DNA from 2 places in the Qipengyuania profundimaris genome. Region 2 is predicted to be linked to the other one. Evidence: predicted binding sites of a transcription regulator. Region 2 holds the regulator's gene; the other holds the start of a gene.
What was found. Region 2 encodes LexA, which represses DNA repair genes until DNA is damaged. Its sites were predicted from a motif close to GTTCCNCNCTTGTTCT; they were not measured.

Region 1: a site for LexA is predicted at 1,083-1,098, ahead of Q9K02_RS02815 (DUF3072 domain-containing protein). Genes of this name have one in related genera too.

What each region holds. Positions count from the first base shown of each region.
Region 1 is NZ_JAVAIM010000001.1:560,026-563,204, forward strand. It holds gene Q9K02_RS02810 (DUF3667 domain-containing protein) at 1-1,021, opposite strand, end outside; gene Q9K02_RS02815 (DUF3072 domain-containing protein) at 1,132-1,365, shown strand; gene rpoZ (DNA-directed RNA polymerase subunit omega) at 1,426-1,770, opposite strand; gene Q9K02_RS02825 (phospholipase D-like domain-containing protein) at 1,883-3,073, shown strand; gene Q9K02_RS02830 (hypothetical protein) at 3,131-3,179, shown strand, end outside.
Region 2 is NZ_JAVAIM010000001.1:1,864,404-1,867,582, forward strand. It holds gene trpC (indole-3-glycerol phosphate synthase TrpC) at 1-755, shown strand, start outside; gene lexA (transcriptional repressor LexA) at 904-1,602, shown strand; gene Q9K02_RS09230 (ComEC/Rec2 family competence protein) at 1,678-3,179, opposite strand, start outside.

The DNA.
Region 1 (3,179 bases), 1.3 Mb from region 2:
AGATCATCAGCACCGCCAGACGCCAGATCGCCGATCTGCGGCGCAGGGCGTAGGCTCCGCGCAATTGCTTGTAGATATGGATCGGTGGGATGAAGGCGATCATCGTGCCGTAAAGCCATTCGGGCGCGCCGATCTTTACCAGCACCGAAATCACGATGAACAGCAGCGACATGAAGGCGATCGAGTAGGTCACGAAGATCGCGTGGTCGTACGCCCCGAAGCGCCGCTTCCAGAAGAAGAGCAGCCACACGAAAGGCACCGATAGCGGGATCAGCAGCCAGCTGAATTTGTAGCTGTTGGCCTGCAGCTTGTAGAGCATGAGGCCGGGGTTGCTGCGCCATTTCTTCACGATCCCCTGATCGATCAGATCGATACCGGTCAGATTGATCGACTGGCTTTGCCGGTTTCCGTCCTTGTCTCGAAAGGCATAGTCCTCGCCTGCATCGATGGCTTCGATGGCCGTGGTCAAACCGTCGATCTGGTCGTCGATCTCGGCACGGCGCTCGGGATTGCTCTCGCCGACAGCACCGCGTTCCTGCTCGAGGGCGGCTTTTGCTTCTACCGCCTTGGCCCGCGCGGAAAAGCCTGCCTGATCGATTTCGCTCGGCGCGGTCAGGCCAACGACCTGGAACACGGCGAACATCAGGAAGATCGAGAACAGGAACAGCGCCATCGGGCTGACGAAGCGCTTGCGCTCGCCCTCGATATAGCGCCGGGTCAGCTCGCCGGGCTTGAACGCCAGCATCGGCAGGGTCTTCCAGGTCTTGCCTTCGAAATGCAGCGCACCGTGCAGCAGATCGTGCATGAAAGCGCCGACCGTGCGGTGCAGATGCGCTTTTTGACCGCAAGAGTGACAGTGACTGCCGATCAGCTCGGTGCCGCAATTGAGGCAGGCGCCTTCCGCGAAGTGTCCATCCTCCAGCTCGCGATGCTCCGGCTGGGTCTGGCTGCCCTTGCCGACCGCTTTCGCGAACAGCCCGCCTTCCACGGCCGTACCCAATGCTTCACCGATCTCGCTCACGCCCACCTCCGGCACCCGTCATAAGAAACGACGCGCCGAAGGTCATCCCCCAACATGACGCGGAACATATTGGGAACGACGCCGTTGGTTCGGCAAAGGAGAATTCCATCATGACTGCAACGAAGCCAGCCGAACGTCCCAAGACCGACCCCGTCTCGAATGCAGAAAAGGACCCCGACAACTGGACCACCGGCGACGAGCGCATGACCGGCGCGCAGGCAAGCTATCTCAAGACCCTGTGCGAAGAAGCCGGCTGTCCAGATCGCTACGATCCTGAGCTGACCAAGGCTGACGCATCCAAAATGATCGACGAATTGCAGGCGGAAACCGGCCGCGGGCAATAACCCCTAAACAAAAAGGCCGCCCGTGAGGCGGCCTTTCCATTCATATCCTGTTCCCCGCGATCAGCCGTCGTAATCGGCGCCGATCGAGGTGGAGCGGGTCGGGGCCGACGCAGTGATGCGAAGGGCTTCGGCCGACTGGCTGAGCGAGCCGACCTCATCGATCTCGTCATCGTCGTCCGGCAGGATCTTCTGCAGATTGGTGACCGCTGCTTCCTGCAGGTCCTTCGGCTTGACCGACTGCTCCGCAATTTCCCGCAGGGCGACGACCGGGTTCTTGTCGCGATCGCGATCGATGGTCAGTTCCGCACCGCCGGAAATCTCGCGCGCACGCTGGGCAGCCAGCAGGACGAGATCGAAACGGTTGGGGACCTTATCTACGCAGTCTTCGACGGTAACGCGCGCCATGGGGCACTCCGATGCAAATCAAGTGATTCCGGGAAAGAGCGCGACATAGGTGCGGCGCGGCTTTTCGTCAAGGAATTGCGCCGCGCCGCCAGCCGTTCTAGGCCGGTCCTGCATGGGGAGCGATCAACTCTACGCGCAGCAGGCTGCGCATGACGTCTGGCAGGACGACGAGCCCTTCGACGTCGAGGCGCAGGGCCATCGCCTCACCATCTACCCGGCCGGTGGAGACCGGCTCGAGGCATTGGTAGAGCTGATAGAAGGCGCACAACGCTCGCTCAGGCTGTTCTACTACATGTTCGTCGACGACGAGATCGGCACGCGCGTGCGCGATGCGCTGGTCGAAGCGGCCCGGCGCGGGGTATCGGTTTGCCTGATCGTCGACGGGTTCGGCGAGGACGTGGCCGATGATTTCTTCGATGAATTCAAGGAAGCCGGCGGGCAATACGACCGCTTCATGGCCAAGTGGTCGCGCCGTGCGCTGATCCGCAATCACCAGAAGATGGCGATCGTCGACGAAAAGGTCGCGATGATCGGCGGCTTCAATATCGAGAAGGCCTATTTCGAAGGGCCGGAAGCAAACGGCTGGCACGATCTGGGCGTGAAGCTGGAAGGACAAGCGGTCGAGCAATTGCTGGCCTGGTGGGACGAGCTGGCCGACTGGGTGGCGCAGCCGCGTGCGCAGTTCCGCTCGATTGTGCGCAAGGTCACCAAATGGAGCCCGCCCAGGGGGCCGGTGCGCTTGCTGATCGGCGGGCCGACCAAGGGCCTGTCCAGCTGGGCGCGCTGCGTTTCGGAGGATCTGGAGAAAGGCGACCGGCTCGACATGGTGATGGCCTACTTCTCACCGTCGAAGAAAATGCTCGGCCGGATCGGTCAGACTGCGTTGCGAGGCGAGGCGCGGTTGGTCATGGCCGCCAAGTCCGACAATGGCGCGACTATCGGCGCGACCCGATCGCTCTATCATTACCTCTTGAACAAGAATGCCAAGATCTGGGAATTTCGCCCCTGCAAGCTGCACATGAAGCTGCTGGTGATCGACGATGCGGTTTATCTCGGCAGCGCCAATTTCGACATGCGCAGCCTTTACGTGAACCTTGAGCTGATGCTGCGGATCGAAGATGCGGACTTCGCCGATCGCATGCGCGACTTTATCGCGCAGCATCATACCGCGTCCAAGCAGATCACACCGGAAGAGCACCGCAAGCATTCCACGCTGTGGAACCGCATCCGCTGGAACCTCAGTTGGTTCCTCGTCGCGGTGGTCGATTACAATGTGGCGCGCAGGCTGAATCTCGGCCTCTGACCTTCTGCGGAACGAGCGGCGACGCTGGGGCGTAGCCTAACCGTGAAGGAGAATTCGATGCGTATTGTGATGCTGCCCGTCCTTGTCGGCGCTCTTGTTGGTTGTG
Region 2 (3,179 bases):
AGCTTGGTGAGGTAGCCGAGCGCAAGCAGCAGCATTCGCTCGACTCGCTTGATGCGCAAGCAAAGGACCAAACGCCGCCGCGCGGCTTTCGCTTCGCACTGGAACGCGCGCAGCAGAATGGCTTCGGCCTGATTGCCGAGATCAAGAAAGCTTCGCCGTCCAAAGGTCTGATCCGGGAGGATTTTCACCCTGCGCAGCACGCTCGCGATTACGCCGATGGCGGTGCGGCCTGTCTCTCGGTCCTGACCGATGCGCCTTACTTCCAGGGCCACGAGGATTATCTGGTCGAAGCCCGCGCGGCTTGCGATCTGCCGGTCCTGCGCAAGGACTTCATGATCGACCCCTGGCAAGTCGCCGAAGCTCGCGCGCTTGGCGCAGATGCGATACTAATCATCGTAGCCGCGCTGGATGACGGGACGATGCGCGAAATCGAAACTGCCGCGATCGAACGCGGGATGGACGTTTTGGTCGAGGTCCATGACGAACAGGAGCTGGAACGCGCGCTGGCGCTTCAATCGCGGCTCATCGGCGTCAACAATCGGGATCTGCGGACCTTTACCACCGATCTTGCGACCACCGAGCGGCTGGCAGTCCTCGCCCCTGAGGACGCCCTTCTTGTCGGTGAGAGCGGCATCGCGACGCATGCCGATTGCCAGCGCCTCGCGCGTAGCGGTGTCTGTAGCTTCCTCGTCGGCGAGAGTCTGATGCGGCAAGCCGACGTCGCTACTGCGACGCGCGCCTTGCTTCAGGGCTGACCCAGCGCTTTGGCACGTATCGCGAACGCTTGTTCTCGACAAGAAAGGTCCGAAACGGCTGAATTGCTTGACTTGCTGATATTCGTTGCCTAATTGTTCCACATTCGTTCACAGGGTTGTGAACAGGCGGCACGGGAGTTGCGCAGATATGCTGACAGCCAAGCAACACGAATTGATCCGCTTCATCCAGCAACGGCTGGAGGAAACCGGCATTTCACCCAGTTTTGAGGAAATGAAGGAAGCGCTCGACCTCAAGAGCAAGTCCGGCGTCCACCGCCTGATTTCCGCTCTCGAGGAACGCGGCTTTATCCGTCGCCTGCCGAACCGTGCGCGGGCGCTCGAGGTCGTCAAGCTGCCCGAAGACGCGGTTACAGGCGCCGGCCAAGCTAAGCCTGTGAACGATACCGGCGCGACCATGGCGGCCACGGTAACGGCGAAATCCGTCGCGCCGGAGCCGGCGAACGACATCATCGACGTGCCGCTACACGGCCGGATCGCGGCTGGCGCGCCGATCGAGGCGATCGAGGGCCAGGCGAGCATGCCGGTTCCCGCCGCTCTGCTCGGACCGGGTGAACATTATGCGCTCGAAGTGTCGGGCGATTCGATGGTCGAGGCAGGCATTTTCGACGGTGATTTCGCACTTGTCCGAAGGTCCGATACCGCTCGCGACGGAGAGATCGTCGTCGCGCTGGTCGACGATGAAGAAGCGACGCTGAAGTACCTGCGCCGCGATGGCGGGCGGATCCGCCTCGATCCTGCGAATGGGGCCTACGAACCGCAGGTTTATGAATCCCATCGAGTGAAGGTTCAGGGCAAGCTTGCCGGTCTGCTCCGGCGCTACCACTGACGCTCGACGAGACAGTTTTAGTTGGGAAGAAGGGCGCGGCGTCGGCTGCGCCCTCTCTTCCTTCATAGGTTGTCTTTATTGGGAGCCCGCGTTCCGCCGGACGAAGGGGCGGAACCAACCGTGCTCGCCTTGCCCTTCGGCCACGGTATCAATATGCTCTTCGGCAAGGTAAATGCCGGTACCGCCTTCCCGCTCGAGAAACCGGCGATCGGCCTTGAGCCAGCGTGGCTTGCATGAGCGCGGCAGGAAGCGATCAGCGATGACGATGTCGGACCTGTCGCAGGCGGCGGCAAGCGCTCGCTCCTCGATAAGTTCGCGGCTTCGCGCGATCAGCACGTCCCAATCTCGACCATCCCTTTCGATACGCAAGCTACAAAAGTCCCGGCTGCACCGAGCGCCCAACCATTCGGCTAAAGGTACGGGCTCGCCATCGAGCGCTGCAATTTCGCGCAGATTTTGTTGGGCGTAACTGCCCTCGCTGTCCCGCAAAACCAGCAGCCGGCCATCCGCGCTGGCAATACCCACATCGCGCCCATCACGCGTGATCACGATGTCCGGGGCAGGCGTCGCCCACATCCATCCCGAAGCGACGGCGACGGGAAGCGCCCCCCAAAGCCGTGTTCTTCCATGCCACAATGCCAACCAGAGCGCGCCGAGGACAAATACCGCCATCGCCGCCATCGGCATCTTGGGGGCGAGCTTCACCGCACCCGGCTGAGCCGAAACGATGTGCGCGATCCACAGCAGTACATCGAGCGATTTGCCGACCAGCCACCAGGCCGGAGCTCCCAACCCGACTACATCCATCGCCAGAGCCAGGGCAACGAGCGGCATCGAGACGAAGGTCACGAGCGGGATCGCGAAGAGGTTTGCGACCGCCCCGTAAATTCCCGCACGGTGGAAGTGGAACAGGACAATCGGCATGAGTGCGAGCTCGATGACAAAGCCGGTCAGGAACAGCATCAACGCCCGGCGGCCGAAGCGGCGCAGGCCGCTTTCCTCTCGTGGCGCGAGAAATTCGCGAAACGGCTTCGCATTGTGAAGTGCCACGATGGCGAGCACGGCGGCAAAGCTCATCTGGAAGCTCGGTCCGACAAGCGATTCCGGCCATAAGAGCAGCACCGCGATTGCTGCGACCGCGACTAGGCGCAAAGAGAGCGGCTCGCGCCCAAGCGCCAGAGCCGTCAGGACCAAGATCGCGCCGATGCAGCTGCGCACCGTTGGTACCTGAGCCCCCGTCAAGAGCGTGTAAGCGATCCCGGCAAGAGCAGCGATTGCAGCGGCCACGATCGGCAGGCGTACGCGCAACGTAAGCCATTGCCATAGGGCCAGCAACTTGAGCGCAATCAGATAGGTCGCGGCGATGATTGCGCTCACGTGAAGGCCGCTGATCGACAGCAGATGCGTAAGGCCGGCATCCCGCATAGCCACCTCGTCCGCTTCGGAAATCGCCCCGCGATCGCCGCTGGCGAGAGTCGCCGCGATCGCGCCGGGAGCGCCGTCGAGACGGTCGCGAACATGCGCCGAGAGGTGCCGCTGAACCTGCGCGATCCAGCCTTCGCCGCCGCCCCCGCCGG